Regions from separate parts of the Rhizobium sp. BK112 genome, predicted to be linked through region 1. Evidence: predicted binding sites of a transcription regulator. Region 1 holds the regulator's gene; each other region holds the start of a gene.

The links. Region 1 encodes LexA, which represses DNA repair genes until DNA is damaged. Its sites were predicted from a motif close to TGTTCNNNNTGTGTTCNG; they were not measured.
Region 2: FHT75_RS17610 (DUF3072 domain-containing protein) is a predicted target of LexA. The motif match lies at 4,613-4,630, and genes of this name have one in related genera.
Region 3: FHT75_RS13590 (DNA recombination protein RmuC) is a predicted target of LexA. The motif match lies at 8,273-8,290, and genes of this name have one in related genera.

Annotation. Positions count from the first base shown of each region.
Region 1 covers NZ_JACHYZ010000005.1:177,588-187,749, reverse strand. Annotated here, with positions in the region: gene gltA (citrate synthase) at 1-1,186, opposite strand, end outside; gene FHT75_RS16285 (ComEC/Rec2 family competence protein) at 1,477-3,909, shown strand; gene lexA (transcriptional repressor LexA) at 3,890-4,609, opposite strand; gene FHT75_RS16275 (VOC family protein) at 4,807-5,703, shown strand; gene kdsA (3-deoxy-8-phosphooctulonate synthase) at 5,700-6,545, shown strand; gene eno (phosphopyruvate hydratase) at 6,768-8,042, shown strand; gene FHT75_RS16260 (FtsB family cell division protein) at 8,179-8,499, shown strand; gene pdhA (pyruvate dehydrogenase (acetyl-transferring) E1 component subunit alpha) at 8,645-9,691, shown strand; gene FHT75_RS16250 (pyruvate dehydrogenase complex E1 component subunit beta) at 9,708-10,162, shown strand, end outside.
Region 2 covers NZ_JACHYZ010000006.1:777-9,680, reverse strand. Annotated here, with positions in the region: gene virB11 (P-type DNA transfer ATPase VirB11) at 1-433, shown strand, start outside; gene FHT75_RS17625 (putative bifunctional diguanylate cyclase/phosphodiesterase) at 498-2,183, opposite strand; gene FHT75_RS17620 (NUDIX hydrolase) at 2,461-2,916, shown strand; gene FHT75_RS17615 (alpha/beta hydrolase family esterase) at 2,913-3,926, shown strand; gene FHT75_RS17610 (DUF3072 domain-containing protein) at 4,381-4,596, opposite strand; gene FHT75_RS17605 (LysR family transcriptional regulator) at 4,844-5,755, opposite strand; gene FHT75_RS17600 (SDR family NAD(P)-dependent oxidoreductase) at 5,854-6,615, shown strand; gene FHT75_RS17595 (nucleotidyltransferase and HEPN domain-containing protein) at 6,785-7,693, opposite strand; gene FHT75_RS17590 (TetR/AcrR family transcriptional regulator) at 8,024-8,629, opposite strand; gene FHT75_RS17585 (DMT family transporter) at 8,690-8,904, shown strand, end outside.
Region 3 covers NZ_JACHYZ010000004.1:188,714-198,875, reverse strand. Annotated here, with positions in the region: gene rpoN (RNA polymerase factor sigma-54) at 1-933, shown strand, start outside; gene FHT75_RS13615 (DMT family transporter) at 1,012-1,935, shown strand; gene hpf (ribosome hibernation-promoting factor, HPF/YfiA family) at 2,227-2,802, shown strand; gene ptsN (PTS IIA-like nitrogen regulatory protein PtsN) at 2,876-3,340, shown strand; gene FHT75_RS13600 (methyl-accepting chemotaxis protein) at 3,420-5,756, opposite strand; gene FHT75_RS13595 (ribokinase) at 5,999-6,898, opposite strand; gene FHT75_RS13590 (DNA recombination protein RmuC) at 7,014-8,240, opposite strand; gene FHT75_RS13585 (globin-coupled sensor protein) at 8,446-9,942, shown strand; gene def (peptide deformylase) at 10,040-10,162, shown strand, end outside.

The DNA.
Region 1 (10,162 bases):
GTGCGATCCAGCCGACCGTGCGGGCGAGCGCGAAGAGCACGGTGAACATGGTCGTGGGGAAGCCCAGCGCCTTCAGAGTGATGCCGGAATAGAAGTCGATATTCGGATAGAGCTTCTTCTCGATGAAATATTCGTCGGTGAGCGCGATGCGCTCCAGCTCCATCGCCACTTCGAGCAACGGGTCGTCCTTGATGCCGAGTTCGCCCAGCACTTCATGCGTCGTCTTCTGCATGATCTTGGCGCGCGGATCATAGTTCTTGTAGACGCGGTGGCCGAAGCCCATCAGGCGGAACGGGTCGTTCTTGTCCTTGGCGCGGGCGATATATTCCGGGATGTGGTCGACTGTGCCGATTTCGTTCAGCATGTTGAGCGCTGCTTCGTTGGCGCCGCCATGTGCGGGCCCCCAGAGGCAGGCGATGCCGGCCGCGATGCAGGCGAACGGGTTGGCGCCCGACGAACCGGCGAGACGGACGGTCGAGGTCGAAGCGTTCTGCTCGTGATCGGCATGCAGGATGAAGATGCGGTCCATGGCGCGAGCAAGCACCGGATTGACCACATATTCCTCGCAAGGCACGGCAAAGCACATGCGCAGGAAGTTCGACGCATAGTCGAGGTCGTTCTTCGGATAAACGAAGGGCTGGCCGATATGGTATTTGTAGGCCATGGCGGCGAGCGTCGGCATCTTCGCGATCATACGCAGGCTGGCGACCATGCGCTGGTGCGGATCGGTGATGTCCGTGGAGTCGTGATAGAAGGCCGACAGCGCGCCGACGCAGCCGCACATGACGGCCATCGGATGCGCATCGCGGCGGAAGCCGGTGAAGAAGCGGCTCATCTGCTCATGCACCATGGTGTGGTGCGTGACGCGATAATCGAAATCCTTCTTCTGCGCGGTGGTCGGCAGTTCGCCGTAGAGAAGCAGGTAGCAGACTTCCAGGAAGTCGCCATGCTCGGCGAGCTGCTCGATCGGATAGCCGCGATGCAGCAGAACACCTTCGTCGCCGTCGATGTAGGTGATTTTCGATTCACAGGATGCGGTCGAGGTAAAACCCGGATCGTACGTGAAGGAAGCCGTGTTCTTGTAGAGGGCACCGATATCGATGACGCTCGGGCCGATCGTGCCGCTCTTGACGGCAAGGTCGACAGATTTGTCACCGATTTTTATTGTAGCGCTTTGATCCGTCATGCTGATCCTCCGAAATGGCGGTGGCGCCTTAAAAGCGCCATAGGGGTTAAGCGTCCTCACCGATAGCTATATGATCGCGAAGCTAATGCCAAGTTACCGTGACGGCATTTTGTGCATTGCGGTATCACCTTTTAGGCACTGCAGCGATGAGCCGCGTGCATATCGGAAGCTGATGATTCGACTGGTCTTTTGGCACTCGCGATTTTCCCTCATATTTCAATCGATTATTCTTGCCGGATTTGATGGGAGGTTGCATTCTGGCCGCCTTGGCGGGTGAGCTTGGGCGGCGGATGCAGGAATTGACGACAGTCGAATTGCGGCCGGAAGCAGGCGCCGGCCTTGCCGATACCTCCGGTTTTTCTCCCCCTGCCGTGGTGTCGCGGCCGGCAAGGACGCAGTCGGCGACACCGTTGCGCCATCGCCTGCCGGCTTTGGCCTCGCAATCGCTGCGTGCCGGCAGGCGCATGCTGGGCGAGGAGGCGGATCATGGCCGCCGGCTGCTATTCTCGCCGGTCTTCCTCGGCGCCGGATCAGCCTTCTGGTTTCTTGGAGCATCGGATTTTCCGGTCATTGCACCGCTGCTCTGCCTGTTGGTGCTGACGACCGCGGTTCTGATCGCCAGCCGTATGCGGGCGGCATTGCGGACCGTCCTGCTGGCGCTTGCACTTATGGCCGGTGGCATGGTCTCGGCGGAGTTCGAAAGCTGGCGGGCTTCGACCGTGATCCTCGACTCCGCCGTGACGACGACGGTGACCGGCCGTGTCGAACGGCGCGAAGGCGATGGTCGCGGCCGGTGGCGCTACATTCTGGCCGTCACCGGCACCGAGGCGCCGCAGGTGAAGCGGCCGCCGGAACGGATAACCGCGATCGCCCGCGGCGCCGACGCGCCTTTCGAGATCGGTGACATCATCACCGGCAGGGCTCGGCTGACACCACCGTCAGGCCCAGCACTTCCAGAGCTCAACGACTTCTCTTTCGGGGCCTATTTCGATGGCATCGGCGCCAATGGTTTCTTCTACGGCGCGCCGACGAAAGTCGATTTGCAGGCAGGCCCGCAGGCTGCCAGATCGACGGCGGAAGCCCTGCTCGAATGGCTTTACCGGCTGCGCAGCGGCATCGGCGACCGCATCCGATCGATTCTGCCCGGCGACACCGGCGCTTTTGCCGCTGCTCTGGTGACGGACGAACGGCGCGCCATCTCGAATGCGACCACGGAGGCGCTGCGCCAGTCCGGTCTGGCGCATATCATCGCCATCTCAGGACTCAACATGGCGCTGTCGGCCGGCATCTTCTTCGTCGGCTTCCGGATGCTGCTCAGCCTCTTTCCCGGCGTCGCCCAGGCCTATCCGACGAAGAAGATCGCCGCCGCCGGCGCGCTCATCGCCGTCACGGCCTATTTCCTGATCTCCGGCTTCGCGGTCTCGGCCGAACGCGCCTTCATCATGATGGCCATCATGCTGATTGCCGTCTTCTTTGACCGGCCGTCGATCAGCCTGCGCAATGTCGCTCTCTCCGCGCTCGTCATCCTCGTCATTTCGCCCTCCGAAGTCCTGGGGCCGAGCTTCCAGATGTCCTTTGCCGCAACCTTGGCGCTCGTGTCGGGCTATCAGCTGTGGAAGGATCGGCGCGTCCGCGAGAATGCCTTCCTGAAGCTGCCGATCGTCAGGCCTTTCGTCGCGGTTGCGGGGTTCTTCGGCGGTGTCTTCCTGACCTCGCTGATCGGCGGTTTCTCCACCGCACTGTTTTCGATCGAGCATTTTCATCGCCTGACCGCCTACGGCCTGCCGGCAAACCTCGCGACGATGCCGATCATCTCCTTCATCATCATGCCGGCCGGGTTGCTGGCGATGCTGCTCATGCCTTTCGGTCTGGACGTTTTGCCTTGGAAGATTGTCGGATTCGGCCTCGATCTGGTGATCGCCGTCGCCAAGACCGTGTCCGGCTGGGGTGGCGACATCGGCATCGGCCGCTTGCCCGCCTGGTATTTCGCGGTCGCCGTGGCAGGCTTCCTGCTGCTGACGCTGCTCCGCACTCGGCTGCGCCATATGGGCACGTCGATCATGTCAGTCGCAACGCTCATCCTGCTGCTTCTGCCGGTTCCCCGGCCGCCGGATCTGGTGATTTCGGAAGATGGCAGTCTCGTCGCGGTCGTCGAGGCGGCGGCAATGGCCTCCAACCGTGAAAACCCGCCGGATTTCATCTTCGACCAATGGCAGCGCGCGCTGGTCCTGCCGGCGCATGACCCGCCGAAGATGCTGGATGGTCCTGCTGTCCCGCCAGCGGGAGAGGACCGCCGCGTCAAGCTCTCCCGCGATCAGCAGAACGAAGCGAGGGCGGCGATGCGGGCGGCTGCAGCCGGCGGTGACGCAAACCGCTTTTCCTGCGTCAAGAAGGCCTGGTGCATATCAAGGCTTGGCAACGGTCATGTGGTCGCCGTCATCGACAACGCCGCCTATCTCGCTCCGGCCTGCGATGCGGCCGATATCGTGGTAACGTCGGTCCGCCTGCGTTTCAACAGCTGCCGCTCAGGCGCGACGCTCTTCACCGGCGAGACGTTGCGCCGGACCGGTTCCGTCGAGCTGCGGTTCGCGGAGGCCGGCATGGAGGTCACAACCGCATTCGATGATCTGTGGCGGCCATGGATCCGCCATCGCGCCTATGACTGGCGCAGCAACAGCTTTGTCGAAACCGGCCTGCAGGGTGTCAGTGATAGCGGCGAATAAGGCCGACGAGTTTGCCCTGCACCTTGACGCGGTCTGGCCCGAAGATCCGGGTCTCGTAAGCCGGGTTGGCCGCTTCCAGCGCGATCGAGGCGCCCTTGCGGCGGAAGCGTTTGAGCGTCGCTTCTTCGTCGTCGACGAGAGCAACGACGATGTCGCCAGGGCTTGCGGTGCTGCCATTGCGGATGATCACGGTGTCGCCGTCGAAAATGCCGGCGTCGATCATCGAATCACCCTTGACCTCCAGCGCGTAGTGTTCACCGGAGCCGAGCATATCGGCCGGAACGACGATGTCGTGGGTGTTGTTCTGGATTGCCGAGATCGGAACGCCGGCGGCGATCCGGCCCATGACCGGCACGGAGACTGAGTTGCCATTGTCGGCGACGGGTTTTGCAGGAGCGGGAGTGGCGACCGGCTGGGGCTTGCCCAGGCTGCCCTCAATGACGCTCGGCGAAAAGCCGCGCCGGGGCTGGATGCTGGGGCTATAGGCCTCCGGAAGCTTGATGACCTCGAGTGCGCGGGCCCGGTTCGGTAGGCGGCGAATGAAGCCACGCTCCTCGAGCGCAGTAATCAGCCGGTGAATCCCGGACTTCGAAGCGAGATCCAGGGCGTCCTTCATTTCGTCGAAAGACGGCGGAACGCCGGATTCCTTCATGCGCTCATGAATGAAGAGGAGAAGCTCCTGTTGTTTGCGCGTGAGCATCGACGTTGTGACCCCGTGATTGAAACAAATCCAGAACAGACACTATATGTTCCATATGTGTTCCGCAAGTAGCTAAATTTCCGTAAAACTTGGCGCCAACTCGTTGAGATTTTTATTTTCATTCGCCGGATTGGCCGACAAGTCTTGCCTTGCGCGGCACTGTCGCACATCTCTGCCGTGTGAGGAGAGGGGATACCATGAACGAGCATTCCGCCAAACCACGCCCGCTGGATCATGTCGTGCTGCCGGTCGTCAATATCGATCTGGCGCGCGAGAGGCTCGGCAAGCTGGGCTTTACCGTTGCCGCCGATGCGCGTCATCCCTTCGGAACGGAGAATGCCTGCGTCTTTTTTGCCGATAAGACCTATCTGGAGCCGCTCGGGATTGCGAGCGTTAGGGAAAGTGAAGCATCGGCGCGGCAAGGCAATGTCTTCACCGCCCGCAACCGCGCCTTCCGATTCCGCTGCGGCGAGGAAGGGCTTTCGGCGGTGGCCTTCGGCAGCGAGGATGCCGATATCGATCATCGGAATTTCGTCGGCGACGGAGCGAGCGCCGGCGAGATGCTGGCGTTCAGCCGGCCGATGACGATGCCGGATGGTTCTGAGAGCATTGCCGGCTTCAGGCTGGCCTTTGCCGGCGACCTGCGCGCGCCCGATCTCTTTCTCTTCACCGTCGAGCGCGTCAATCCGCTGCCGGCCGACCGCGGCGCGCTGGAGGCGCATGCCAATGGCGTCACCGGCATTGCCGAGGTGGTGCTTTGCGCGCCCGATGCGGCTGCCTTCGCCGCCTTCGTCAGTCTTGCCAGCGCGCAATCGGCAGTCGAGAACACCGGTTTCGGCGTCAAGATCGCGGCGTCGAATGTGAAAATCAGCCTGATGACGCCGGAGGGTTTGGAGGCCTATTTCGAGGTCGCCGTCCCATCCGCCGACCGCGGCCTGCGCGGCCGGGCGATTCTCTTCGCTGTCGCCGATCTTGCCGTGACAGAAGCGCATTTGGCTGCTAACGGGGTGACATATACGCGCATGAACAATCGCATTCTGGTGAAGCCCGCGCCCGGGCAGGGCACGCTTTTCGCCTTCGAGGAAACACGATGAGCACAGATACGAATTCCCAAGTCAAGATCGGCGAGGGCCAGGGCCAGGTCACCTTTTCCAACACCGGCCGCCTGTCGCTGATTGCCGGCCCTTGCCAGATGGAGAGCCGCGACCACGCCTTCATGGTGGCCGGCACGCTGAAGGAGCTTTGCGGAAAGCTCGGCATCGGCCTCGTATACAAGAGCTCCTTCGACAAGGCGAACCGCACTTCGCTTTCGGCCGAACGCGGCATCGGCATTGAAAAGGGCATGGAGATCTTTGCCGACCTCAAGAAGGAATTCGGCTTTCCCGTCCTGACCGACGTTCATACCGCCGAACAATGCGCCGAGGTGGCAAAGACCGTCGATGTCCTGCAGATCCCGGCCTTCCTTTGCCGCCAGACCGATCTTCTCATCGCCGCCGCCAAGACCGGCCGCGTCGTCAATGTCAAGAAGGGCCAGTTCCTCGCTCCCTGGGATATGAAAAACGTCCTGAAGAAGCTCAACGCCAGCGGCAATCCGAACGTGCTGCTGTGCGAGCGCGGCGCCTCCTTTGGCTACAACACGCTGGTTTCCGACATGCGTTCGCTGCCGATCATGGCGTCGATGGGTGCTCCCGTTGTTTTCGACGCCACCCATTCCGTGGCGCAGCCGGGCGGGCAGGGCGATTCCTCGGGCGGCCAGCGGGAATTCGTGGAAACGCTGGCGCGCGCAGCGGTGGCGACCGGCATTGCCGGCGTCTTCCTCGAAACCCATCAGGACCCCGACAATGCGCCTTCCGACGGACCGAACATGGTCTATCTCAAGGACATGCCGCGGCTCCTCGAAAAGCTGCTTGCCTTCGATGCGGTCGCCAAGGCCTGATTACCCAGCTTGACGTTCAACAGTCTGACACGATCGCGCTATAAGCATGTCGCGCAAAACCAAAGAGCAAGGCGCGGACCAAGCGAATGTTAGAGATCGCGACGCGCTTTCGCCCACATCGGAACGCTGGTTCGAAGGCTGGCAATTGCGGCATTGTAATTTGCTCGCCTTCGATTAAGACAGGTTTCGAACGACTTATCACCCACTGAGCAGGAAGAACCCATGACTGCAATCACCGATATCATCGCCCGCGAGATTCTCGATAGCCGTGGCAATCCCACCGTCGAAGTCGATGTCTATCTCGAAGACGGCAGCATGGGCCGTGCGGCTGTTCCCTCGGGCGCCTCGACGGGCGCGCATGAGGCGGTCGAACTGCGCGACGGCGGCAAGCGCTACCTCGGCAAGGGCGTCCAGAAGGCGGTCGACGCCGCCAACACCGAGATCTTCGATGCGATCGGCGGCATCGACGCCGAAAACCAGATCCAGATCGACAACATCATGATCGAGCTGGACGGCACGCCGAACAAGTCGCGCCTGGGCGCCAACGCCATCCTCGGCGTGTCGCTCGCCGTCGCCAAGGCTGCCGCCCAGGCCTCCGGCCTGCCGCTCTACCGTTATGTCGGCGGCGCTTCCGCCAGCCTGCTGCCGGTGCCGATGATGAACATCATCAACGGCGGCGCCCATGCCGACAACCCGATCGATTTCCAGGAATTCATGATCCTGCCGGTCGGCGCCGATACGATCGCCGAAGCCGTGCGCATGGGTTCGGAAGTCTTCCATACGCTCCGCAAGGAACTTGCCGCACAGGGCCACAACACCAATGTCGGCGACGAAGGCGGTTTCGCACCGGGCCTGAAGAGCGCTTCCGAAGCCCTCGACTTCATCGTCAAGTCGGTCGAAAAAGCCGGCTACAAGCCGGGCGAGGACATCTACCTCGGCCTCGATTGCGCCTCGACGGAATTCTTCAAGGACGGCAAATATGTTCTCGAAGGGGAAGGCCGCACGCTCGAATCGGGCGCCATGGCCGAATATCTGGCCGAACTCGCCGCCAAGTACCCGATCATCTCGATCGAGGACGGCATGGCTGAGGACGACTGGGATGGCTGGAAGACGCTGACCGACCTGACCGGCAAGAAGACCCAGCTCGTCGGCGACGATCTCTTCGTCACCAACTCTGCCCGCCTTCGCGATGGCATCCGCATGGGTGTCGCCAACTCGATCCTCGTCAAGGTCAACCAGATCGGCTCGCTGACCGAAACCCTCGACGCCGTCAACACGGCGCACAAGGCAGCCTATACCGCCGTCATGTCTCACCGCTCCGGCGAAACGGAAGATTCGACCATCGCCGATCTCGCGGTCGCCACCAACTGCGGTCAGATCAAGACCGGCTCGCTGTCGCGTTCCGACCGTCTTGCCAAGTACAACCAGCTGATCCGTATCGAAGAAGGCCTCGGTCCTCAGGCCCAGTATGCCGGCCGCTCGATCATTCGCGGCTGATCGCATCTGATTTTCAACGGTTCGACCCGCGCCTCTCCGGCGCGGGTTTTTTGTTGCTCTTTTTTAGAGTCAACGAACGGTTAATCTCTGCGCTGTAGATTGAGCGAATTGGTAATGCGTTCAAGAGCATGCGTGTATGTGGACAAAGCATCATAAGAAGAGAAAGCTCGGCCGCTTCGTCATTCCGGCCATGACGGTCGCCTTCCTTTCCTATTTCGGTTATCACTGCATTCACGGCGATTACGGCCTGCGCGCGACGGAAGCGTTCGAGCACCAGCGTGTCGCGCGTGAAAAAGAGCTTGCAGTCTTGAAGACGAAGCGCGAACATCTGGAAAATCAGGTCGCGCTGCTCAGTGACGGCTCGCTCGACAAGGACATGCTGGACGAAAAAGCGCGCTATCAGCTCAATGTGTCGCGCGCGGACGAGATCGTCATATTCAACCATTATTCCAATTAACCGGAAACAGGTTAATTGGAATTCCCGGCGTTTTATCAATGATTTAGCGCCGAATACGAGCCATGCAATTATGGCATTGCTGTGGTCATATTTCTTCCCTATGGTACGCGCCACCAAGAACCGACAAACCCATAGGGAGGGTTGAATGGCGCCGCGAAAGACCGCGACCGTTTCCAGCCGCAAAACTGCAGCAAAACCCGCAGCCAAAGCATCGAATGGAGGCCCGGTAGCCGACTTCGATCGCGATGAGGAGCTCAAGGCCTATCGCGAAATGCTGCTGATCCGCCGCTTCGAGGAGAAGGCCGGTCAGCTTTACGGCATGGGCTTCATCGGCGGCTTTTGCCACCTCTACATCGGTCAGGAAGCTGTCGTCGTCGGCATGCAGATGGCGCAGAAGGAAGGCGACCAGGTCATCACCGCCTATCGCGACCACGGCCATATGCTGGCGACCGGCATGGAAGCGCGTGGCGTCATGGCGGAACTGACCGGGCGCCGCAGCGGCTATTCCCACGGGAAGGGCGGCTCGATGCACATGTTCTCGAAAGAGAAGCATTTCTACGGCGGTCACGGCATCGTCGGCGCCCAGGTCTCGCTCGGAACCGGTCTGGCTTTCGCAAACAGCTATCGCGGCAACGGCAATGTCTCGATCGCCTATTTCGGCGATGGCGCTGCCAACCAGGGCCAGGTTTACGAGAGCTTCAACATGGCGGCTCTCTGGAAACTGCCGATCGTCTATATCGTCGAGAACAACCGTTACGCCATGGGCACCTCGACCGCCCGCGCCACGGCGCAGTCGAACTATTCGCTACGCGGCTCGGGCTTCGGCATCCCCGGCATTCAGGTCGATGGCATGGACGTTCGCGCCGTCAAGGCGGCGGCCGACGAGGCGCTCGAACATTGCCGCTCCGGCAAGGGCCCGATCATTCTCGAAATGCTGACCTATCGTTATCGCGGCCACTCCATGTCCGATCCGGCGAAGTATCGCTCCAAGGACGAAGTGCAGAAGATGCGCTCCGAGCATGACCCGATCGAACAGGTCAAGGCGCGCCTCATCGAAAAGGGCTGGGCCTCCGAAGACGATCTGAAGGCGATCGACAAGGATGTCCGCGACATCGTCGCCGACAGCGCCGACTTCGCCCAGGCCGATCCGGAGCCGGATGCATCCGAGCTCTACACCGACATTCTGCTCTAATCGGGGGAGGGAACCCATGCCTATCGATATCCTCATGCCCGCCCTCTCTCCGACGATGGAAGAAGGCACGCTGTCCAAATGGCTGAAGCAGGAAGGTGACAAGGTCACCTCGGGCGACGTGATCGCCGAAATCGAAACCGACAAGGCGACGATGGAAGTCGAAGCCGTCGATGAAGGTGTCATCGGCAAGCTGCTCGTCGATGCCGGCACCGAAGGTGTCAAGGTCAACACCAAGATCGCCGTGCTGCTGCAGGATGGCGAATCCGCCGCCGATCTCTCCGCCGCCAAGCCGGCCGCAGCAGCCGCGCCTGCCGTTGCCCAGGAAGAGAAGCCGACCGAAACCGGTTCGGCCTCCGCGCCGCTTCCGGCCGAGCCGAAGGCCGTCGTTCCGAATGACCCCGAAATTCCTGCCGGCACCGAAATGGTGTCGACGACCGTGCGCGAAGCGCTCCGCGACGCCATGGCCGAGGA
Region 2 (8,904 bases), on a different contig from region 1:
GGAGCTCGTCATCCCGCAGCCGAACCACGTCCGTCTCTTCTACTCCAAGGGCGGCCAAGGGCTGGCAAAAGTCGGGGCGAAGGATCTGCTCGAATCCTGCCTGCGCATGCGGCCGGATCGCATTCTTCTGCAGGAGCTGCGCGACGGCACCGCGTTCTACTACATTCGCAATGTGAACTCAGGCCATCCGGGTTCGATCACAACGGTGCACGCCGACTCCGCCGACCTTGCATTCGAACAGCTGACACTGCTGGTGAAGGAATCCGAAGGTGGGAGAGACCTGGAGCGAAACGACATACGCGCGATGCTGAAGATCGCGATCGACGTCATCGTCCAGTGCAAACGCCTCGAGGGTCGGTTTCGGGTGACTGAAATCTACTATCGCGCCGCCGCGGCAACTAAAATCGCTCGCGGCGATGGTCAAAACTGCTGACGCCGGGGTTTCCCGGCACGCCATAGCTGTCAAGGCGAAGCGTCGAATGCATCGCGGGACTGCATCAAATGCAGTCAGCTTTGGGCGGGGTGGATGCTGCATTTTGCTCGATGACACCGACGGCCGCGCTGAACGCCATAGGCCGACCGAAGAGGTAGCCTTGGCCATATGGGCAACCCAAGGCCAACAGAGCCTCCTCCTGTTCGCGGGTTTCAATGCCTTCTGCGACGGTGTCCAGTCCCATGTCTCGGCTGAGCCCGATCAGTGCGCGTGTGATCGCAGCATCGTTCGGCCTGCTGCGGATCTGCTGGATGAAGCCGCGATCGATCTTCAGCGTCGTCAGTGGATAGCGCTGCAAGGAACTGAGCGAGGCATATCCCGTTCCAAAGTCGTCGAAGGCGATGCCAACGCCAAGCTCCCGCAGGGCCGTCATCGCTTCCAGAGAACGATCGTCATCGGCAAGTGCGATCGTTTCGGTGACTTCGAGCTCCAGTCGCCCAGGTGCAAGGGAGTGCCTTTGAAGTGCGTTCGCCACTTTGTGGATGAGATTGGGGGCGCGGAGTTGCCCCGGGAAGAGGTTGACGCCGATCTTGATTTTGTAGCCTGACGCCTGCAGTTCGCTGGCGCGCTTTGCTGCTTCGTCAAGCGTCCACCAGCCAATATCCAGAGCCAATGCGCTCTGATCGAGAGCAGGAAGAAAGGCTCCAGGCGTCAGCAGGCCCCGGGTGGGATGATGCCAGCGGATCAATGCTTCGAGCCCGATGATTTTTCCGTCGGAGAGTCTGACCTGGGGTTGATAGAAGAGCTCCAGCTCACCTTGACGCATCCCGGCAAGCAGCTCATCGCGCAGTTCGCGCCGCGCCGACGTCTCGCTCCGCATGGTGGCGTCATACATCCGGATCGAGTGTCCGCCTGCGGCTTTCGCTCGATACAGGGCGTAGTCGGCACTGGCAATCACCTCTTCGGCTTCCACCCCGTGGGCCGGTGAAAGAGCAAAGCCGATGCTGGTGCCGAGTTCCAGGATATGTCCGCCGAGTTCAAACGGCTTTGCAAATGCCTGGAGGATAGCATCGGCTTGGGCATAAACGGCACGCGGGTCGCTTACATCCTGCAACAGCACCGCAAATTCGTCGCCGCCGACACGTGCAATATGAGCGTCAGGACGCAGCGTGTATGGGAGCCTGACACCGACGGCCTGCAAAAGGCAATCGCCGACCAAATGTCCGTGCGTGTCGTTGACTTCCTTGAAGCCATCCAGGTCCAAGAGCATGATGGCGGCAGCATTTCCCGCAGCAAGCGTATCGGCAAGCAGCGCGGAAAAGCGATGACGATTAAGCAGTCCTGTCAGGGTATCCTGGCTTGCCAGGCGCAACAGTCGCCCTTCCTTCTCCCGTCGCTCTGAAATATCGATGATGACGGCGCCAGCACAGAAGCCGCGTTTGCCACGCCAGGTCGACAGGGTGATTTCGATCGGAAACTCCGTGCCGTCCTTCCTGACCGCCGACACCTCGACCGGCCTGCCACCGAGATTTGGCTTTTGCCCCGCCGACACTTTTTGCAGCCCTGCCATGTGGGCGCCCCGCATCCTCTCCGGGATGATGATAGTGATGGGCCTTCCGATCATCTCGCCTTTGGTGTAGCCGAACAGCGCGCAGGCGGAGGGATTGACGAACTCGATATCTCCGTGGCTGTCGATCGAGATCAGGGATAATTTCGTCGCCTCGGCAAATTTCACCACCGTGAACGGCATGCGCCGCTCCGAGCTGCTCATTGAAGACGACTTGGGTATCATGCGTGCCTCGTGCATCGTGCCGGGCCTGTTTCGAAATTATCCGGTTGGGAAATCTGCCGGCCAAGCACAATCACCATGGAATACATGCGTGAACATTGATTTAAGTCGCGTGCATGCCGCTGGCAGAAAAGCCCAGATAGCGCAACTCGAGAGTGCCACCAGAGGTGATCAAGCAAACTGGACTCTTGAAGGCAGCCCCGCTAGCGTGCGCGGGCTTCGAAACCGGAGGCGGACAATGCTCAACGAAAACGACCAGACGGAACTTGCGAACACCCTGTCTGGTCGCGATGTCGCGCAGGCTGGTGCTCTTTGCTATCGTCGGACCGAAGGCGGTGGACTTGAAATTCTTTTTGTAGGCAGCCGACGGAACGGTCGCTGGGGCATTCCGAAAGGGCGCGTCGAGTATGGTGAAATCACCAGCGCTGCGGCGCTCAGAGAGGCCTTCGAGGAAGCCGGAGTGGTAGGCCTCGTCGACGCGACCGTGTTCGGTTCCTTTTTGTATCGAAAGGACACGGGTCCCAACCACTACCATGTGTCAGTCCATCTTCTCCAGGTGTCGCGCATCGCGGACGAGTTTCCGGAGAAAAGCATCCGTAAAACACATTGGTTCCCACTGAAGGATGCCATGCGCGAGGCCGCCCGGCCGGGTCTGCGAGCGCTCCTTTGTCGGGTTGAGAACATCGACCTATGAAGCTCAGTTTCGGCAGATCGTTATTGAGGGTCCTCAGAGCCCACAGCAAGCGGATCGAGAAAGCTGTCGCAAAGACCCGACGCAAAACGAAACGTTCAACGCCCCGTCCCGCGAAACCGATTTTGGTCGAGACAACCGCGTTTGGAAGCAACCCGGGCCGCCTGGTGATGAAATCCTTCGTTCCGACGTCACGGCTGCCTAAGAACCCTGCGCTTGTCGTCTTGCTTCACGGATGCCATCAGACTCCTGAAAGCCTGGATGCCGCGGCGGGCTTTTCCAAGCTCGCGAAAGAGCGCGGTTTCGTTCTTCTCTATCCACAGCAGAAGAGAGCAAACAATTCGCAAGATTGCTTCAACTGGTTTCGACCAAGTGCCGTCGCGCGAGACCGCGGCGAGGTCCGTTCGATCAAGCAGATGATCGAGCACCTATGCGAGCGACATCGCATCGACCGGTCGAGGATCTTCATCGCGGGGCTGTCCGCCGGCGGGGCGATGACGGGCGCACTTGTCGCGATCTATCCCTCACTGTTTGCCGGCGCCGCAATCATCGCCGGCATGCCGTTCGGATCTGTCCGCGACGCGATGTCGGCCCTGCGCGCGATGAAGTCAGGTGCGACGCCGCCACCGGGCGGATGGGGACGGCCGATCGCCGAGATTTCGCCAGAAGTCAGGGCATGGCCTCCGATAACCATCTGGCAGGGCATGGAAGACCGGGTGGTCAAGCCCGCCAATGCGCTCGCTTGTGTTGCTCAGTGGCTCGAAGTTCAGGGCATTGTAGAAAGCAGCGGCCGCTTGGAGAAAAAACCATGGGGCAGCTTGCAGTCGTGGAAAGTGACCGGCGAGAGGAAAGTGGCCCTCTATTCGGTCAGCAACATGGGCCACGGGCTTCCGATCAAGAAACGCAAGAGCGTCACAACACTACGATCTGCAGACCCCTATGTGATCCCGGCTGATATCTCAGCTCCAGCTGAGATGATGCGATTATGGGGCTTGTCGAGGTTTCGAGTGTAACCAGTTCGCGGGCATGTTCGACCGCACCAGGCAAAGTCCGGTCGCGATGGGGTCACCTACACCATCTCAGTGCGCGCAATGAAATGCCAGGCTTGTCTTCGAGCAGCTGACAGTGCAGGTGAAGGAAATACCAGGCCCGGGGATACGAGGTTCGTGAGATGTTGAAGATCGCGATCACGTCATCGCCAATGCAAATGCGGCGGTGGCCGCTTTCGGGTAACTGGGATCTACTATCGGGCCGCGGCCTGAACCAAGATCGGCGAGGGTGCTCGCAGCGACCACCACGCTGGCCAACGGCGTAAATCCTTTGTGGACCAAAAATCACGCGGACTGGTTCGCGTTGCAGGCTGACAGATTTCGCCCTTTTGCCGTTGCGCAATCAGAGTATAGCGGGTCTCAAAAGGTCGGCCTTCGGCCTTCGACCTCAATCAATCGGCTACGACAAGACGGCCGCTCATTCCAAATCGAGCGACTGCTTGAGTTCGTCGATCCGCTTGGACGCTTCGGCCTTGGTCAGATCCTCGGCATAGGCTTCAGGCCGGTGCGCCTGTTCCGACAAGGTCTTCAGATAGGACCGCTGCGCGCCGGTCATCGGCTCGTCGCCGCTGACCCAATCGTCGGGGTCTTTCTCTGTGTTGGATGATGTCTTGCTTTTCGGATTGTCACTCATAGCGGCCTCCTGAATTCGTTCTCTAAACGTTCCAAGTGGTGCTGCTGTTCCCGCCGTATGGCGATCGTCGCGTTGGGCAATCGATGGCTCTTGTTCGGACGTAAAGGCGCCCCCGCCGAGCGAGAGGAATTCCGCTCATTGCAACAGCCGCTTGGTCAGTGCCGAAAACGGTGGTCGATCGGTTCGTCCGAGAAAGCAGCGCGCCAGTCCGATAGCCGTCGGCTGACCAGCCCGCCACGACGGGTCATTAGGAATGGGGATCTTCCCGCCATTCGGATGTCGCGCCGAATTCTGAAATGGCAAACGAGATGACGCTGCGCAGGCGCGGCGTCATGCGGCGATCGCGATGATAGACAAGCGACATCGGTCGCTCACTGAGATGCCATTCTGGAAAGAGTTGAACGAGCAGGCCTGCCTCGACATCCGAACGCAGCAGAATGGATGGCTGCATGATCACTCCCAGGCCCGCGCGTGCGGCCATGCGGACGGCCTGACCGCTATTGACAGTGATCGATATCCGCGGAATGACTTCGACCGAAACGTCGCCTTTTGCCAGCTTCCATGGCGACCGTGCCGCCGGGGCAAAGCCGATGGCATCATGGTTGGCCAGGTCACCTGGATGACCTGGATTGCCCCTTCGAGCAAGGTAGTCTGGTGCAGCGCAGATCATCATCTGGTAAGGGGCAAGACGGCGCGCAATCAAGCGGCTATCGGGTAATTCGCCGATACGGAAGGCAATATCGAATCCTTCGTCGACAATGTCGACATTGCGATCCGTCAAGGTGATATCCAGCGTGACATCCGGGGCAAGCGCTCGGTAGCGCTGCAGTCTCGGCATCAGCACCTCTGCGCCGAACGTCGTCGGAGCCGTCATCTTCAGCTTGCCGCGAGGCTCTGCTTGCAATGCCTCGGCATCCTGATCGGCGATCGCCACGCGCTCCAGAATATCTCGGCACTGTTCGACATAGCTGGCGCCGAAATCCGTCAGGCTCTGACGGCGGGTCGTCCTGTTCAGAAGGCGCATTCCGAGCCGTTCCTCAAGTGCTGCCACATGCTGCCCAACCATCGCAGGTGACATCCCGAGCTTGCCGGATGCGGCACTCATTGAGCCTTCTTGCACGGTTGTCACGAATACCTGCATGGATCGGAAGAGGCCCATTCGATAGCTCTGCTTTTAAATGATGATATTATTTTCGCGATTATCCATTTGTATGGGTGAAATACAACTCCCGTGACGCTGCAAACAAGGAGCACGACATGGCGCAGAACAGATTCACGGGCAAAACCATCCTCATTACGGGAGCGGGAACCGGCATGGGGCGGGCTGCCGCGCTTCGACTGGTCGAAGAGGGTGGCCAAGTCGCTGTCGTCGGGCGCCGGCCCGAGCCTATCAGCCAATTGCAGTCGGAGATCGAGGCCGCCGGCGGCACAGCCATTGCGATCGCCTGCGATATCGCCGACAACGAGGCGGTTGCCGCGGCCGTGCAGACGACGATAACTTGCTTCGGCAAACTGGATGCCCTCTTCGCCAACGCCGGCGTGCTTGGCGAGTTCAAGCCATTGGCTGTCACAGAAGCGGACGAATTCGACGCGCTGATCGCCACCAATCTGCGCGGCACCTTTTTCACCATCAAGCAATGCCTGCCGTTTCTGGCCGATGGTGCGATCCTCATCAACGCCTCCTGGACGGCTGGTGGCGTGATGCCAGGCGCCGGAGCCTATGCCGGCACGAAGGGTGCCCTGCAGGCGATGATGCGCACCCTTGCGGTGGAACAAGGCCCACGGAACATCCGCGTCAACGCCATAAACCCTGGCATCATCCTGACGCCGATGGCCGATGACGTCATCGACCCTGTCTTCGCGGCTCGCCTCGCCAGTCACACGCCTCTTCGCCGTAACGGCAGATCAGAAGACGTCGCGGGCACCGTGGCGTGGTTGCTGTCGGACGATGCCAGTTTCGTCACCGGCCAGGAAATCACCGTCGACGGTGGTTTCACAATTGGCGGTATCCGGCTCTAGTCTGGTCCAACCATTCCATCGGGAACTGACGGCAAGCACCTCGCAAAGCCGGCCACCGGCCGCTTTGCGAGTTCTTCGCGTAGGTCCGGCCCGGGGAATTGAAGCCATTGTTAAAGCTTGGTGATCAAGCCTTTTGCGTCCCACCAATCATGGCCGTGTCGTCCGGTTTCTAGTCGCTGCTGTGCTTCAGCTTTTCCAGATGCTCGGAGCAAACGACCCTGACCAATTCGAGCAGCATTGTTGTTCGCTCACCGAGCCACCTGAGCGCCTCCTCGCTGATCTCATAATGCTTTGAATAGCGCGCCTTCACATATGCTTCGTTCAATGTGTTGAACCACGCGCGTTCCTTGTGTTGATCACGCGGAAAGGCTTCGGCCAGCCGGCGGTTTTGTTCCTCGGCGAGGGAGCGCAGAAACTTGATATTGTGCGATGGTGGGCCGTAGTTGGTGAGGGTGAGCAGGACGCAGGAATAGGCTTGCTCGAGCGATTGATGGAGTTCAAAGGCGGCGACGCGAAACTCTCTCTCTCCGACATAGAACCGGAAACCCTTTAAGAATGTCTGGGAAAGCGAGAACCTGTCCTTGAAGTGCTCCCTAGCAATACGCAGTTGGTCTGCCGGGCTTAGTGGTGCGGCTTCCGCAAGCGGTTCATCGTCAAGTTCATAAAGGACGATGCCTTCCTTGCGAATGTCGGAGAAGAAATACTGTCCTTCCTTGAGGTAGGTATTCACCTCACGCCTTGAATGGACGATGAAGCTCACCGGCGTTTCGATCGAGGCCTCGTGGATTAGCCGGTCGGCGGCCTTGTACCAGTAGTCGGCGAATTCGCAGAGCTTGCGGTTGTTGACGATGATCAAGAGATCGAAATCGGAGCGATACCCTTTCATGGTGAAGGGTTCATCGACCCATCCGCCCTTGGCGTACGAGCCGAACAGGATAATCTTCAGAATCCGGCCGCGCTTCTTGAAATCGGCCGTGCCTTCTTTCAGCGCGTCCTCGAATTCCTCGTGGAGGATTTCAAGGACCCGGCCGAGTTCTCGTTGCTTGCGAAGCGGCATATGATCGAGCGACGATTTCATAAGCAATCGATAGGCGAAAGATCCAATAGCGTCTACTCGCAGTTTTGAGAGGGAATCTGTGGGAACTAATCGCCTCGGAGATCACGTTCTCTCGAGGAACCGCGTTAATCGAAGACGACCGTGAATGTGGCTTCCCAAGAAGGTCCTGCACTCCAGGAACGGGGAGCACACGCTGCGTCACCGGCGCGTTGGCCACCGAAAAGGCAGATGCCCTTTCGCCTCTGAATGGGGATGTCGATCAGCTTGATTACGCGGAATCAATTTCGTTGGAATGATACCACTTTATTACCTGCCAGGATCATTGGAATCTTCCGGATTGGCTGAATGCGACTAGCGGACATTTAGCTTCGTGGGCGAAATCAAATGTTTCAGCCCGATTTCACGGAAGCGGGTGAATGCCAACACACCATCCTTGGCTTTAGCTCGAATGAGCGCCCCCTCGTAAGCGTCCACGATACTCGCTGTTAGATCATTGATGTTCTCGTCACTGTCGATATCGCCATCCTGCTGGGCAGCGGCCAGCACCCCTTGAATACTTTTCTCCCAGCGTTCGAATGAAGCGGCGAGCGCATCGAGAACGACTGCGCTCCGGCCTGCAGCGCTTTGGGCAATCATACCGTAAAGGCACCCTGCATATGGGGCGGCCGCCTTATACTCTTGTTCAAGAGCTGCGAAATAGGCATCGAGGCGGGCCAGCGGACGGAGCGACATGTCAGTGAAGAATTTCTCCCGCACCTGCCGGTACTTCTCCTCATACGCTTCGACGACCGCTACGACGAAGTCATCCTTGCTCTGAAAGAAATAATAGAAGGACCCTTTCGGGACATCGACGGCCTTCAGGATCGGGCCGATCCCCACACCGTCATAGCCATGCGCCAGCAATTGCCGCATACCTTCGGAAATGAGGCGTTCACGCGTCGCAGATTGACCATCCATAACTAGACCAATCGTCTACTAGGTTGTTTATGCACATCTCTCTCCACGGAGTGACCTCATATGTGCATAGCACGCAGTAGGCTTGTCGGCATCTATCTCGTGATTTCTTCTGCTGTTTTGTGGAGCACGGCCGGGCTTTTTGTGCGCATCGCCGACATGGATGTCTGGTCAATGGTCGCTTGGCGGTCGGCCTTCTCATTCGTCACGCTTGGCGCATTTATATTGATCCGCCGAAGATGGACGAAGAAAGGTGTTAAAGGGACTTTCGGCATGCC
Region 3 (10,162 bases), on a different contig from region 1:
ACGCAGGCCGAGCGCGTGCTTGCCGCCCTCCAGACGCTCGATCCGCCGGGTGTTTTCGCCCGCAGCCTTGCCGAATGCCTGGCCATCCAGCTCAGACAGAAGGATCGGTACGATCCCGCCATGCAGGCGCTGGTCGAAAACCTCGAACTTCTGGCGCGGCGCGACTTCGCCACGTTGAAGCGGATATGCGGCGTCGACGAGGAAGATCTTCTCGACATGCTCGGCGAGATCCGCCAGCTCAATCCCAAGCCCGGCAGCGGTTTCGAGGCGGGTGTTTCCGAAGCGATCATGCCGGACGTGGTCGTCAGGTCCTCCTCGGAGGGCGGCTGGCTGGTCGAGCTCAATCCGGATACGCTGCCGCGCGTTCTGGTCAACCAGTCCTATTTTTCCCGCGTGACAAAGAACGGTGAGGATCACGCCTTTCTCGCCGATTGCCTGCAGAGCGCCAATTGGCTGACGCGCAGCCTCGACCAGCGGGCAAAAACCATCATGAAGGTGGCAAGCGAAATCGTTCGTCAGCAGGACGCCTTCCTGCTGCACGGCGTCGACCACCTGCGGCCGCTGAACCTGAAGACGGTCGCCGAGGCGATCAAGATGCATGAATCCACCGTCAGCCGCGTCACCTCGAACAAATATATGCTGACGCCGCGCGGCCTCTTCGAACTCAAATATTTCTTCACCGTCTCGATCAGCGCCGTCGAGGGCGGCGACAGCCATTCGGCCGAGGCCGTCCGCCACAAGATCCGCGCGCTGATCATGCAGGAGAGCCCGGACGCAGTGCTTTCCGACGACGATATCGTCGACATGCTGAAGAAGGGCGGCGTCGATCTCGCCCGCCGCACGGTTGCCAAATACCGGGAAGCGATGAACATCGCCTCCTCGGTCCAGCGTCGCCGCGAGAAGCGGGCGCTTGCCAAGGTCGCTGGCTTCTGAGGCGGCATACTTCGAGCTTGATCGAAGCATCCATCTCCAAATCCCCGCTATTACGCTGATGTCTTGAACCAACATCGAATGCCGACCATGCAGCCGCAAAATGCCAGCTTTGCCAGAGAGCTTGTCCTGCTGCTGGTGCTGGCGACCCTCTGGGGTTCCTCCTATACCTTCATCAAGATCGGCGTCGAGACGATTCCGCCCGTGACGTTGATCGCCGCACGCACGCTGATTGCCGGCGGTCTTCTGCTGGCCGTCCTCCGCTACCGGCGTGTCCGCCTGCCGCGCGATCACGCGACATGGCGCCGGTTCCTGCTTCAGGCCTGCCTGAACAGCGTCGTCCCCTTCACGCTGATCGTCTGGGCGGAACAATCCGTCGATGCCGGATTGGCGGTGATCCTGAATTCGGCAACGCCGATCTTCACCTTCCTGTTGACCGTGCTGATTACCCGCCATGAGCAGGTGACGTCGCGAAAACTTTGCGGGGTCATGGCCGGGCTCGCCGGCATCTGCCTGGTCATCGGCATCGAAGCGCTCGGCGGTCTCGGCGAAAACCTGATGGCGCAGCTTGCCATCATCCTGGCGACCATTTGTTATGCAGGTGCCGCGATATTCGGCAGAAACTTCAAGGGGCTCGATCCCGCCGTGCCGGCCGCCGGCTCGTTGATCTCAGGCGCGGTCATCCTCTTGCCCGTCAGCCTCGTCGTCGACCGGCCGTGGGAACTCGATCCGTCGGCGGCATCGATGCTGGCGCTGCTTGGCCTCTCCGCCTTTTCGACGGCGCTGGCTTTTGTGATCTATTTCCGCCTCGTCCAGACGCTGGGTTCGGTCGGCACCACCTCGCAAGCCTATCTCAGAGTGCCGATCGGTGTTGCGATCGGCCTGGTCTTTCTCGGCGAAAGCCTCAGCCCGACAGCCTGGATCGGCCTCGTCTGCGTCATGTCCGGTGTGGCCGCCATGACGGTCCCCGCAAAGGCGGGCACAACGAAAGCGCGAAGTGCTTAAAGCCGATCAGATGGCGATTCGCGATGGACCTGCCTCACCGCGCCTTCCATGCACGTTTATCGAGCATCACTTATCGGGAATTTCCACGCTATTGACTTTTTGGTAACCTCTGGCTAGAAGCGCGCCGCAATCGATGCCGTGAACGGCGTCTGGAGTTATCCCCATCATCCCCAAGGCACCAAGGACCCGCAGGCCTAAGCCGATCTTGCTTGAGATTGCGCGAAGTGCTTGGATGAACCTGAGGCTTGGCGTAAACTGATACCCGCAAACGACCATAAGAAGGGAAACTCCATGAGTGTGCGTGTATCCGGGAAACATATGGAAATTGGTGAATCCTTCCGTCAAAAGATCGAGGACCAAATTGGTATGGCCATCACGAAATACTTCGACGGGGGGTATTCCGGCCAAGTGACCGTGGAAAAAGCGAGTTCTCGTTTCTCCGCAGACTGCAAGCTTCATCTCGACAGCGGGGTGGTGCTGCATGCAGCCGGCGAGGCGACCGATCCGCAGCTTGCTTTCGACGCCGCTTCGGAGCGCATCGAAAAGCGCCTGCGCCGCTACAAGCGCAAACTGAAGGACCATCACGCCGGAAACCACCTGAATGGTTTTGCAGAAGTCGCCTACACGGTCATGGATTCTGTTCCTGATCACGAAGATGAAATTGCCGACGATTTCGCTCCGGCGATCGTCGCCGAAAGCACGAAGCAGCTGAAGACCATGTCGGTCGCCACCGCCGTAATGGCGCTCGACATGACCGATGAGCCGCTTCTCCTGTTCCGCAGCCCCGGCAAGGAACATCTGAACATCGTTTACCGTCGGCACGACGGAAATATTGGCTGGATCGATTCAGCCAATATCAAAGGCTGAGATCAGGGTGATGAGCGGCGGTGTTGCCGCCGCTCCTTGCATCATCTGATCCCGGCGACAGAAGGAAAAAGAAATGGCATTGGCAGATTTGCTCCATCAGGATGCGATCATTCCCGCCCTCAGAGTAAATTCCAAGAAACAGTTGCTTCAGGAATTGGCTGCAAGAGCCGCCAGGATCACCGGGCTTTCCGAGCGGGAGATCTTCGACGTCATCCTGCAGCGCGAACGCCTGGGCTCCACCGGCGTCGGCAACGGTATCGCCATTCCCCACGGCAAGCTGGTCAACATCCATTCGATCGTCGGCATCTTCGCCCGGCTGGAGCAGCCGGTCGATTTCGAGGCGCTGGATGACCAGCCTGTCGATCTCGTATTCCTGCTGCTGGCGCCGGAGGGCGCGGGCGCCGACCATCTCAAGGCTCTGTCGCGTATCGCCCGCGTCCTGCGCGATCACGATCTGGTCGCCAAGCTCCGCGCAACCGATTCCGCCTCGGCGATCTATGCCTTCCTCAACGAAGAGCAGACGTCGAACGCCGCTTAACGCCGTATCGATGAACGCTGACATGTGAAAAGGCGCCGGGTTCCCCAGGCGCCTTTTTCAGGATGAGCGGCTGAAACGATCAGAATTCTTCCCAGCTGTCCTGGGCGACGGCCGCCGAACCGCGCGACGGGGCGGCTGCGTGGCGAACCGCAGGCGCGGCCACCCGATGCGAAGAGGCCGCGGCAACAGGCGCGCGCATCCTTTGCGCGACGGAGGCGAGTGCGGCGGAGTTACCCCCCGAGACGCTGAAGCGGGTGGCGAGCGTCTTCAGCGTCTGCGCTTCGTCATTGAGGACCATGCTGGCGGCGGTCGCTTCCTCCACCATGGCCGCATTCTGCTGCGTCACCTGGTCCATCTGGTTCATGGCCTGGTTGATTTCCTTCAGGCCGACAGCCTGTTCGCTGGCCGATGCCGAGATTTGCCGGATGAGGTCGTTGATGCCCATCACCTGTTCGGCGATCTTGTGCAGCGTGCCGCCGGCGCGCCCGACGAGATCGACGCCTTCCTTGACCTGGACAGCCGAGGTGTTGATCAGCGTCTTGATTTCCTTGGCGGCATTGGCCGACCGTTGCGCGAGTTCGCGCACCTCCTGGGCGACGACGGCAAAACCCTTGCCGGCCTCTCCGGCACGCGCGGCCTCGACGCCGGCGTTGAGTGCCAGGAGGTTGGTCTGGAAGGCGATCTCGTCGATGACGCCGATGATCCGCGAAACCTCCGTCGAAGACTGTTCGATCCCTTGCATCGAGGCAATCGCCTTCTGCACCACTTCGCCGGATTTTTCCGCATCCTGGCAGGCGAGGTTGACGTTGTCGGCAGCCGTGCGCGCATTCTCGGCGCTGGAATCGACCTGCGCGGTGAGCTCGTTGAGCGCGGCCGCCGTCTCTTCCAGGCTTGCCGCCTGCTGTTCGGTGCGCTTGGCGAGGTCGGAAGCGCTGCTGCTGATCTCACCGGTGCCGGAGCCGATATTGGCGACGCTGAGGTTCATCGTGTTGATGGTCTCTTCCAGGCTCGCCAGGGCGGCGTTGAAATCCTGTTTCAGCTTGCCGTATTCGCCGGGGAAGTCGTCGGTGATGCGGTGAGCGAGATTGCCCTGCGACAGCTCGGAAAGGCCGGCGCCGACGATCGAAACGATATGGCGCTGCAGCGATAACGATTCCTGGCGTTCCGATTCCGAGCGGCCGCGCTCGGCTTCCGCAGCCTGACGCTCTCGGGCCGCCTCGTCCTCAAGGCGCCGGCTGTCGGCGAGCTTGAAGCGGAAACCTTCGAGCGCCTTGGCGACCGAGCCGATTTCGTCGCTGCGCTCCTGGGCGGCGACCGGTTCGGCATATTGGCCGTCGCTGAGCGCCTTGACGCTGGCGACGAGACCGCCGAGCGGCCGCTGCACGAAAGAGCGGACGGCGAAATAGAGCGCCAGCATGACCGCGCCGAGCACGATCAGGCCATTGACGATCATCATGTAGGTCTGGTCCTGCACCGGGGCGTTGATCGCCGTGTGCGGGACGTCGACGAGCACGACCCAGGTGGCGTTGACGCCGGGAACCGCGAAGGGATAGACGACGCGGTCGAAGGGAGCGAGGCCGTCATATGTGAGGTTGCTGACGAGGCCGGGCTGCTTGCTCGACAGCGCCGTCTTGACGATGTCGGCGCCTTCGCCGCTATATTCCTTGGTCATCAGGTCGGGGATCGGCGCGACGATCCAGTTGCCGGCCTGCGACAGCAGCGTGACGCGGCCCGAGCCGAAAGGATGCAGCGCCTGCAGCTTGTCGGTGAGCGACTTCAGCGAAATGTCGACGCCGGCGACGCCGATCATCTTGCCAGCCGACATGACCGGATAGGCGATCGAGGTCAGCAGCGTCGGAACATCCGTTCCTTCGGCCATATAGGGCGTCGTGATCGCGCCCTTGCCGCTGTCGGCGGCGAGCTTCCACCATTCGGCGGTATAGTCATTGTCGAAGGTCGAATACTGGATGCCGCCATCCTTGGTCTTCGACCAGTAGGGCGTGAAGGCGCCGTTCTTGTTCGTGCCTTCGTCATTATTGTTGGCGATCTCGGTGGTCTTGCCATCCAGCGCGCCGAGCTGCTCGCAGAACCAGCTGCCGAAGGCGAAGGCGTTCTGTTCGAGATTGGCCTTCAGCTCGTTGATCATGCCCTTGCGATCGAGCGACTTGCCTTCATGGCCGCGGCCGACGACGCCCGACATGGTGCGCGCGGCGCTGGCGAGTTCGCCGACATTGGCGGCGATTTCATTGGCGATCGATTTTGCCTCGAGGTTGGCCTGATCCATCGTCAGGATCTGGACCCGATCCCGGGTCTGACCGATGAGGAAAAAATTCGAAACGATGAGAACAAGCGCGATGGCGATGCCGGTGATGACGATGAGTTTCGCCGCAAGCGATTTCATTCGAAAAATGAACATGAGGTCCTCGGACAAGGATGCGCCGAACGGGCATTCTCCGGCGCAGGAGCGAAGGCATCGCCCCGTCATGGAGCCGCCGCGTGGTTGCCGATTCCTGAAAGCGCGAGGAACCTGCGACCGCGGGCAACATCGCCAGAGATCTCTTAAATTTGAATGAAACTTGCTTGATCAAGGCAAGGAAAACCGCCGGAACACCCTGAATTACCGGGGGTTTTGCCGGCGGCTTCGCAAAGGGACGCTTCCTATATTCTGTCTGCGACTTCCTCGCTCCAGGGGATCGAAGGTTGCGCGCCGGCCTTCAGGCACGCGAGCGAACCGGCGACGGCCGCACGGCGCAGCGCCGAGGCAAAATCGAGGCCGTCGTCGAGGCTGGCAGTGAAATAGCCGCAGAAGGTATCTCCCGCGCCGACCGTATCGACGGGTTCGATCTTGAGGCCCTGTGCCCGTGAAATTGCCCCGTCGCGAATGGCGATGACGCCATCGCCGCCGAGCGTCACGATCAGCGTCTGGCCCGTCTCCGCATGCAGGCGGGTAAGGGCGGCCTCGCGCGCTTCAGCGTCCATGCCCTCCTGGCCGGCCAGCCGCTCGAACTCGGTCTCGTTGGCAATGACGATATCGGCGAGCCGGCCGAGTTGGGCCGCATCGGGGATGAGCGGCGCAAGGTTGAGGATGCTGGTGACGCCCTTGGCGCGGGCTGCCGACAGCGCGCGTTCGACGGCGGCCGCCGGCACTTCGAGCTGCAGCATCAGGAGATCGCCTTCGTTCATGCGGCCGACCGCTTTCTCGGCATCGGCAGGCGTGACCAGGCCGTTGGCGCCGGGAACGACGGCAATCATGTTTTCGCCGTCGCCGCCGACAAGGATCAGCGCCGTGCCCGTGGGGCCGTCGACATGCTTGACGAGAGAAAGGTCGGTGCCGGCATCATCGAGCAGGGCCAGCGCATCCGCGGCGAAGCCATCCTTGCCGACGGCGCCGGCCATATGCACATAGCGGCCGGCGCGGCGCGCTGCCAGCGCCTGGTTGGCGCCCTTGCCGCCGGCGGCCGTGGCAAAGCCGTTGCCGGCCACCGTCTCGCCGGGCTTCGGCAGGCGCTCGGTCGTGGCGATGAGATCCATGTTGATGGACCCGAAAACTGTGATCATCAGGGTGTCCCGTCTTTTGGAGCCTGCAAGCGACGTCATGGCGAAAACTAGGCGCGGTTTTCGGACGGCGTCATGCTCCTGCTGTTTCATGCGGGCGAGACACTGCCCGAAGCGGTCACTCCTCGTCAACCACCCGGAGCTTCAGAAGACCGGTGCGGCTTTCCACCGATTTGGCCGCGGCTTCGCTGTCGCGGGCAGGCTTTGCCTCGCCGCCGCCCGCCTCGAATTCCAGCGCTTCGATCCTGGCGCCGCGCTTGGTGAGCTTGTCGGCTGACGTGACCACCATGTCGATATCCTTCTGCGCCATGGCGAAATGGCCCTGCAGCTTGCGCACCCGCTCGTCGAGCCGGCCGAGATCGTCCATCAGTATCGCCACCTCGCCCTGAATCAGATGCGCCTGCGCCCGCATGCGCTGGTCCTTGAGCACGGCCTGGATGACCTGGATCGACAGCATCAGCAGCGACGGCGAGACGATGACGATGCGCGCCCGGTGCGCCTTCTGCACCACGGCCTCGAAGTGCTCGTGGATCTCGGCGAAGATCGATTCCGAGGGCACGAAGAGAAAGGCCGTATCCTGGGTTTCGCCCTGGATCAGATATTTCTCGGAAATGTCCCGGATATGGATCTCCATGTCGCGGCGGAACTGCTGGCCGGCGATCTTGCCGGCCTCGGGGCTGCCGGCGTCGCGGATCGCGTTCCAGGCTTCGAGCGGAAATTTCGCGTCGATGACAAGCGGCGGCGCGTCGTTCGGCATGCGGATCGTGCAGTCCGGCCGTGAGCCGTTGGAGAGCGTCTGCTGGAAGGTGTAGGCGCCCATCGGCAGGCCGTCGGCGACGATCGTTTCCATCCTCGACTGCCCGAAGGCGCCGCGCGTCTGCTTGTTGGACAGAATGGCCTGCAGCCCGACGACATCCTTGGCGAGGCTCTGGATATTGTTCTGCGCCGCATCGATGACCGCCAGCCGCTCCTGCAGCCGCCGCAGGTTCTCATGCGTCGATTTCGTCTGTTCGGTGATCGTCGAGCTGACGCGCTGCGACATGCCGTCGAGGCGTTGGCTGATCGTCTGGTTGAGTTCGCTCTGGCGCGCGCCGAAGACCTCGGTCATCGCCGCAATGCGGCCCTGCATCTCCGCCTGGATCTTCAAAAGCTCGGCCATGCGCGCTTCGTTTTCCCCGGCGCGGAAGCTCGCCTCCTCTGCCTGTTCGCGGCGAAGGCTGGCGCCGCGCAGCAGAAGCACGATCACCAGCAGGACGAGGGCGGCGAGAACCCCGCCGCCAAGCGCCAGCATGGCCGGACTGATCGAGGCAAGGGAAAGGGCGAGCGATTCGGAATGGACGGTCATACCGCGAGCATAACAGAAGACACGGCAATATATAGATCAAAACGTGAACAGAATTGCCGGCCCTTACGATCTTCACAGGCTGCTGCTCTTCCCAGCTGATGAAGAAGAAATCGCCGCCCGATTTAACGATTGCTCAACCATATTCGCCAAAACCTGTGGCGCAGAAATTCCTTCCCGCGCCTTGCGCCAAGTACAGAGACCCTCCATGACATCCCAGCAGACCGACAGTGCCCTCAGGCAGCGCCTCGATTTCATCGAACTGGATGAGGCGGCGCGCAGGTCGATGCGGGATCTGCGCCCCGTCATATCGGAACTGATCGGCGGCGCCCTCGATAAATTCTACGCCAAGATCGCCAGGACCCCTGCGGTCGCAGGCTTTTTCGCCGATAAGAACCACGTCGGCCATGCCAAGAAGCGCCAGCAGGATCATTGGGCCAATCTTGCCGGCGGTGCATTCGACGAGAGCTATGTCGACGGGGTCACGGCGGTCGGGCGGACGCATGCCCGCATCGGGCTGGAGCCGCGCTGGTATATCGGCGGTTACGCCATCGTCATGTCCGAACTCGTCAAGGGCATCATGGAGAAACAGTGGCCGTCGGTCTTCGCGCGCCGGCAAGGCAAGCAGCTGGCCGAGAAGCTGTCGGCCGTCATCAAGGCCGGCATGCTCGACATGGATTATTCCATCTCGGTCTATCTCGAGACGCTCGAAGCCAAGCGCCGGGCCCTGGAAGAGGAGCGCACCCGGGCCGAATCCGACCAGGCAGTCGCGCTGGAACAGCTGCGCCGCGGCTTGGAAGCGCTGTCGCGCGGCGATCTCGAAGCCACCCTGCCGTCCGATCTGCCGGGCAATTTCAGGCAGATGGCCGAGGATTACAACCGCGCCGTCAGGGCGCTAAGCCAGTCCTTCGCCTCCGTGCGCGACACCTCCGGCCATATCATGAGCGGCGCCGACGTCATTGCCAATGCGACCAACGATCTGGCGCTGCGCACCGCCCAGCAGGCGGCCGGTGTCGAGGAGAGCTCGGCGGCGCTGCAGCAGCTTTCCGTTAGCGTCGGCCAGACGGCCGCCAATGCCGAGAAGGCTTCGGCCGCCGTACGCGAGACGCAAGAGAAGGCGAAGAATTCCGGTGAGCTCGTCACCAGCGCCGTTTCGGCGATGGCCGGCATCGAGAAATCCTCGACCGGGATCTCCAAGATCATCGGCGTCATCGACGAGATCGCCTTCCAGACCAACCTCTTGGCGCTGAACGCCGGTGTCGAGGCAGCCCGTGCCGGTGATGCCGGCAAGGGTTTTGCCGTCGTCGCCCAGGAGGTCCGCCAGCTCGCCCAGCGCACGGCGGATGCGGCCAAGGAGGTCAAGAACCTGATCTCGCAGAGCTCGACCCAGGTCAATCAGGGCGTCGGCATCGTCTCCAGCACCGGCGAGGCGCTGAACGACATGATCAGTCGTATCGACATCATCAACCGTTTCGTCGCCGATATCGCCGCCGCCGCCCGCGATCAGGCGACCGGCGTCAACGAGGTCAGCGTGGCGGTCCGCAACATGGGGGCGATCACCCAGCAGAATTCGGACATGGTCGAGCACTCCTCAGCCGAAACCCGCCGCCTCAAGGACGAGGTGGAGAAGCTGATCGAGCTGCTGCGGCGCTTCCGCGCCCGGCCGGAGGGCCATTCCGCCCTCGCTGCCCGCCGGGCGGCCTGAGGAGAATATGGCAAAATTCCAGGCGGGGATGCAAAAAAGCGTATTCCCCGCCTGCCGGATAATTCCATAGTCGGAAAAGATGGGTTATGGGAACGCCATGACCATCAAGCCACTCATCATTCTTCCCGATCCTATTCTCCGCCAGCTGTCCAAGCCGATCGAGCGGGTGGATGCCGACCTGCAGCGTCTTGCCGACGACATGCTGGAAACCATGTATGAC